2 regions of the Ureibacillus sp. FSL K6-2830 genome follow, and region 2 is predicted to be linked to the other one. Evidence: riboswitches for the same ligand, from Rfam matches in the RefSeq annotation. Region 2 holds a riboswitch; the other holds the start of a gene.
The links. A riboswitch is a leader RNA that binds a small molecule or an ion and turns the genes downstream of it on or off. The one in region 2 is predicted to bind preQ1.
Positions count from the first base shown of each region.

Region 1: another riboswitch for preQ1. It lies ahead of NSU17_RS05500 (QueT transporter family protein); the one in region 2 lies ahead of queC (7-cyano-7-deazaguanine synthase QueC).

Region 1 is NZ_JBBOQR010000001.1:1,125,126-1,128,544, reverse strand. It holds gene trpD (anthranilate phosphoribosyltransferase) at 1-458, opposite strand, end outside; T-box leader at 553-783, opposite strand; gene NSU17_RS05500 (QueT transporter family protein) at 1,374-1,862, opposite strand; PreQ1 riboswitch class I at 1,871-1,914, opposite strand; gene NSU17_RS05495 (ABC transporter substrate-binding protein) at 2,287-3,309, shown strand; gene NSU17_RS05490 (ABC transporter permease) at 3,344-3,419, shown strand, end outside.
Region 2 is NZ_JBBOQR010000001.1:2,323,706-2,327,124, reverse strand. It holds gene NSU17_RS11495 (hypothetical protein) at 1-43, shown strand, start outside; gene queE (7-carboxy-7-deazaguanine synthase QueE) at 228-956, opposite strand; gene queD (6-carboxytetrahydropterin synthase QueD) at 949-1,419, opposite strand; gene queC (7-cyano-7-deazaguanine synthase QueC) at 1,406-2,086, opposite strand; PreQ1 riboswitch class I at 2,140-2,183, opposite strand; gene queF (preQ(1) synthase) at 2,188-2,688, opposite strand; PreQ1 riboswitch class I at 2,773-2,818, opposite strand; gene uvsE (UV DNA damage repair endonuclease UvsE) at 2,931-3,419, opposite strand, start outside.

The DNA.
Region 1 (3,419 bases), 1.2 Mb from region 2:
GCATATAGAAAAGTGATTCCTTCTTGTTCCAATAACTGTACGGACTCATGGACAGTAAAATCTGTATGAATACCTAGTGCTTGTAGGACATCGGCACTTCCAGAAGAACTAGAAATTTTCCGATTGCCGTGTTTTGCAACTTTGACACCACTACTGGCTAACACAAAGGCAGAAGTTGTACTGATGTTGAAAGTTTTCAGACCGTCGCCCCCAGTACCGCAAATATCGATATAAGTATCTTTTGGAACAGGGAAATGAATGGCATTGGATTTCATCACGATGGAAAGGGCGGCAATTTCCTCTGCTGTTTCACCTTTTTCATGAAGTGCTACTAAAAATTCAGCAATTGCTTCTTTTGGTGTTTCCTCGTTAAAGATGATTTCTACCGCTTGAATCATATCGTCATAAGATAAGTTTTCCTTCTGTTGAACTCGTTTGATATAAGCTTGAATGTTCATTCTATCATCCTCCAAATTTAAAATTTGAAGTTTAGATAGAATAGCCGGTGGGAGAAATAAAAAAACCTCTGCAAAAGGGCATGAAAACCCATTTGCAGAGGACGACCTTGCTGCCGCGTTGCCACCTCTATTGAAGCAGTTATGACTTCCACCTCGGTGTGCTCACTGTCGTGAACACTTCCCAATAACGCGGGAAAGACGTCAACCACTTGCGCAGTTGCTCTCGTAAGGCCCATTCACGAAAAGGAATGCACTAGTTTCCACCAACCACTAGCTCTCTATCGCATTACACATTTCGCTACTTTTCCTTACTCATCAATTTTGCTCGGCTATTCTCAACTAAACTCAGACTCTACTCAACTAAGCTACCGGTGCGGTGATTGTGCTTCCACAACCTTTCTCCGCCACGTTTGATTTCAGTATATTTTATTCTGAAATTATATGAATGTCAATAATTTTCGGTAAATTTGGGAAGGAAAATGTTATTCGAATAAATAAGTATTTTCGAATCGATAAATTGCTAAATTCAAAAAATAATTGCTGATTGTAAAAATCAAGCAAATCCAAAAGAGTTCGTTCATTTTTAATCCTAGTATAAGAGGCCGGGGCAAAAGATAAAAAACACCATTTTCTCACGGGAGAAAATGGTGTTTTTGATAATTGAAGAAAATTGATTTCCGTTCCGGGGACGCTTTCCGCGGGCCCGGCTCGAGCCTCCTCTGATTCAATCCTTCGCTCCTTCGGGGTCTCGAAAGGGCTCGTCGCAGGAAAGCTTTGAATTTACTTCCTTGAACTTGCTCCGCTCTGCGGCTAAGCGTGCGCGACAGAAACTCGCCCCGTCACTCCAATCAATTTTTTACAAAAAATCTTTTTGCAGCTCGTTCACTTTATTAGTTAAGTCCCAGCCTCTTTATATTATTGATCGATTAAATTTTTGAAATGTAATCGTTTATCTAGCAATTGCATAATTGGAATGCCGATTAGTAAAACAACCGCTTCACCAATGGCTGTAGTTAACCACGAAAGCCAGAAGGGAAGCTCTAACGCTAACTTTAATTCTAAAGCGATAATCCACATCATGAATGTGAAGACAAATGAGTTAATCAACATACGATAGGCGATGTTTTTCACATATTTGCTAACGATGATAAGAATCGTTAAGCAAATAACGGAGTGGGCTACTCCGAAGACTAAATCAAACCAGCCTAGAGGTGAAAATAAGTTTGATATAAATACGCCTAATACAACACCTAGCATATAGCGAGGGTTAAAGGCAATTAGGTGGTTAAAGATTTCAGCGATGCGAAATTGAATATCGCCAAAGCTTAAAAATGATAGCGTATACGTTACCGCAATATAAAGTGCAGCTATGATTGCGGACATTGCCATAAATTTTGTTTTCATTAAATTTTCACTCCTTAGTTTTTTATCGTGGGATTTCGCGAACCACGGTGTGATAAGCACACAAAATATAATTCTATCATAAACAAAAAGAAAATCAAATTTAGCTTTGGAAAAAATGAACGATGATAAAGGGAAGATTTCGTACAACAAAATAAAGTTCACAATTTTGTCACAAAATATTCATTATTTCAAAAAAATAATTTATTCTAGAAAATCCTCGTAATTTAGCGATTTAAAGCGATAAATTAACATTACTAAAGTAATAAAAAGAATTTTCTTAAATTCAGAACATTCCTAATGTTATTGACTCTTGAACGATGAGAATGTAATATATCGTTAAACTCTAGCTTTATTTGAATAAAGCGAAAAAATTTTTCATTCGAAATTGTTAGTAATTTTTTGAAGGATAGCGGGGGATATTTGTATGAAAAGTAGCATGAAAAAACTATCATTTTTGCTCTTTGGTTTAATGTTGCTTCTAGCTGCTTGTGGCGGCGGCGGTAATGATACATCTGAATCGAGCGAAAACAACACAGAAAACGAAACAACAGAAGAAGCAAAAAATTATAAGATTGGTGTAACACAAATTGTTGAACATCCATCTTTAAACGCTGCATATCAAGGATTCCAAGATGCATTGAAAGATGCTGGTTTAAATGTTGAATATGATTATCAAATTGCACAAAACGATAATAGTTTGAATACGCAAATTGCACAAAACTTAGCAAGTGCAGGAGTAGATTTGATTTTCGCCAACTCCACTCCATCTGCACAAGCTGCTAAAAATGTAACAACTGAAATTCCAATTGTTTTTACATCTGTAACAGATCCGGTTGCAGCTCAATTAATTGATTCGATTGAATCACCTGGTGCAAACGTTACTGGTACGATTGACTTGCACCCAGAAGCAATTAAAACAACGGTAGAATTCATGAAAGACGCTTTAGACGTTAAATCAATCGGAATGGTTTACAACGCAGGTGAACAAAACTCAGTAGCTCAAGTAAACCAAGTGAAAGAGATTGCTGATTCATTAGGTTTAAAAGTAGAAGGTGCTACTGTATCTCAAAGTTCAGAGATCAAACAAGCTGCAGAATCTTTAATCGGAAAAGTTGATGCATTTTATATCATTACAGATAACACAGTCGTATCCGCTCTAGAATCTATTATTCAAGTAGCAGATAGCAATAAACTACCGCTTGTTGTTGGTGAATTTGACTCTGTAAGACGCGGCGGATTGTTGGCATTTGGTTTCGAGTATTACGATATCGGATATCAAGCTGGTGAAATGGCTGCAAAAATCTTAAAAGGTGAAGCGACACCTGCAGATATTCCAGCAGAATATCCAAATACATTGAAATTAGTAATGAATAAAGATGCAATTGAGAAACTTGGTCTTGAAGTGAAAGACGAGTGGGAAGCTGAGCTTGTCGAAACACAACAATAAAATATTTTCAACATGTTAGGAGAGATGATTCAATATGTTTACAGCAATGTTCGGTGCAGTTGAGCAAGGAATCATCTACGCAATAATGGCACTCGGAGTGTATCTAACAT
Region 2 (3,419 bases):
TCCTGTAGCAACATTGATTTTATTATTTGTAGAAAAGCGTTAAATTTTATTTCTTAAAAAGAGGGCGTCATTCGATTTGACATTATTAGAATGGACGCCCAATTCTTTTTATATAGATGTAAAAGCCCCTTACTCCATCAAAAAAAGACCGCTTAAATAGCATAGCACTTAAGCAGTCTTAACGATCACAATTTGATTTACAAAATCCGATAACTTGGAGAGATATTTTAAACCCCTCTTTTATTCCCCCACACAAGGGTATGGAGTTGCGGCAGTACTTTCACGTTTTGTAATTCCGCATCTGCCATTACTTTGTTAATGAGCCTTTCATATTTTTTCAGTAAATGGCTAACGAGTTTCGTTTGATCTTTTGTAGTTGTGTCATCATTGCCAACCTGTAAGAAAAATGGAATAGTCGGATATCTTAAATGTACTTTTTTTGCATATTCATAATCTTCCTCATCAAATACAACGACTTTCAATGAAATGTGCTGGTTGCCGTTTCGGGCATTTAGCTTATCTATGATTTCAGTAAGCACCGTAAAATCCGTTTTCATCCCAGAACTTGGCGGTTTAGGGGAAATCGTTAATTCATCGATTTCATACAGCCAATCTTGCCATCTGCTCCCTTGCGTTTCAACGCCAATTCTTATATCATTTTCCTTTAAAATCCGAACTAATGCCTCTAGATGACGAATCAATACAGGATTTCCACCAGAAATGGTAACAAAAGAAAATCCATTTCCTCCTAGCCCTTTTAACTCAGTCCAAATCTCTTCCGCTGTCATTTGCTTAATCAAACTTTTGCCGCTGCCATCCCAAGTAAAGGCAGAATCGCACCAGGAACAGGAATAGTCACAACCTGCCGTGCGGACAAACATCGTCTTTTGCCCGATGACCATCCCTTCCCCTTGGATGGTCGGTCCAAAAATCTCGATGACGGGGATTTTACTCATCTTCCATCCACTCCCGTCTAGCTTCTGCATAACTTGTAGGAGTCTCATAGAGTCGAATAAATTCCACCCGCGCCCCGTCAAAACCTTTCTCCTGCAACGCTTCCGCCAATTTTTCATAAATCCAAACGACCATATTCTCAGCCGTTGTGTTCATCGGGGGCAACGTTTCATTTAAATAACGATGATCCAAATAGATTTCTATTTTTTCTTTCCAGATTTTTTTAAGATCGGCAAAATCAATCACCAATCCCCGGTCGTCCGGATAGCCGCTGACGCCCAGCACCACTTTGTACGTATGGCCATGGAGATTTTTACATTTCCCATCATAAGCATGTAAATGATGAGCTGCGTCAAAAGTAAATTCCTTGCTGACGAGCACACGCTTCGAGTGATATCTCAATTGGTCTCTTTGAATATCTTCATCTAGTTTTTGAAGCTTATCAACAATTCTAAAATCTAACATGTGAAGCACCCTTTCTAGAACGTAAATACTCATCAAGACCTCTTTTTCTCAACTTACATGCTGGACATTCTCCACAGCCATCTGCAATGATTCCGTTATAGCAAGTCAATGTATTGTTTCGTACAAAATCAAGCACACCTAATTGATCTGCCAGTTCCCATGTTTGTGCTTTCGTTAACCACATGAGCGGCGTATGAATGACAAACGTATCATCCATCGCTAAATTCATTGTTACATTCAACGATTTGATAAAAACATCACGGCAATCAGGATAGCCACTAAAATCCGTTTCACATACGCCTGTTACGATATGATTTGCTCCTACTTGGCTTGCTAACACCCCTGCAAAGGAAAGGAATAGCAAATTGCGCCCCGGCACAAAGGTAGAAGGAAGCTCGCCATCTTTCCCTTCCTCAACTTCGATATCATCCCGTGTTAGTGCGTTTGGAGCTAGCTGATTTAAAAGGGACATATCAAGAATGTGATGCTTCACTCCTACTTCCTTTGCGATTTCCTTTGCACATTCAATTTCCAATCGATGTCTTTGACCATAATCAAACGTCACAGCTTCCACTTCTTTAAACTGTTCTTTTGCCCAAAACAAACATGTCGTGCTGTCTTGTCCACCACTAAATACGACGATTGCTTTTTCTTCTTTTAATATCATTAAAGACACTCCTTCATAAAGAAAAAAACAGCATCCTAAGAAGGAAATGCTGTTTCTTCTTAGTTTTTTATAGAGGGTAGCTAAGAACCTCTGTTATTCAATTATCGATTATCCACTTTTTCTGGATATAAATCATGATTCATTAAACGGTAATTTGCCATTTCTTCATATTTCGTTCCAGGTCTTCCGTAGTTGCACCATGGATCGATGGAAATTCCCCCGCGCGGAGTAAATTTCCCCCACACTTCAATATATCTTGGATCTAATAATTCAATTAAATCATTCATAATGATATTTACGCAGTCTTCATGAAAATCTCCATGATTTCGAAAACTGAATAAATATAATTTCAGCGATTTGCTTTCCACCAATTTTTTATCCGGAATATAAGAAATATAAATCGTTGCAAAATCCGGCTGCTGTGTAAGCGGACAAAGACTAGTAAATTCAGGACAATTGAATTTTACAAAATAATCCCGATTGACATGTAAATTATCCACTGCTTCCAATACTTCTGGCGCATATTTTGTTGGATATGACGTCTTTTGATTACCGAGCAGCGTCAAATCCTTTAAACCATCTTCTAATTTGCGACTAGACATAAAAAAACCTCCTTGCAAAATGTTTCCCAACATTTTCAAGAGAGGTAAACCCAATTCATTCTATTAAAACTGATGAAATAACATTGTTTCATAGTTTTTTATAGAGGGTTATGCTATGAACCTCTCCCGTTCTAGTCGGGTATTCAACTTTACTTAGTAATATTATAGAATATAGTGAAAAAGGTCAAATTTTTTTAGAAAGTTTATTAAAAAAGCAATGAGATAATCAATGGATTGCCATTTCAAATCTCAATTATCCCACCACTGATTCGCTTAAAGCCGCGCAATTTCCCTAGCTCCTCCACAAAACGGAGGCATGCAAGATCTTTCGCTTTTGCTTCAATCATAATATCTGCAGATTTTCCGAAATCCTTTAAGGCTTTAATTAATGGAAAAGCAAAATCCATATCAACATAATCCGCATGTGCCCGTAACATTTTTTCAGATTTTGGTGATGATAAATGAAATTTCGGAACTTTCCCTGTATGTTCCCAAGTCGCAAAAATCCTTGGCAACAACTCTTCTAATTCACAGTCTCCTTTATTTACTATATAGTGATGGTAATCAAATACAAAAGGTACTTTTAATTTTTCACAAATGGCTAATGTCTCTTCTGCTGTATAGGTTTTATCATCATTTTCCAGAGTCGTTTGCAAGCGAATTGTTGAATCTAATTTTTGGAAGTTTTGATAAAATCGAGAAATAGATGCATCTTTATCCCCGTAAGCTCC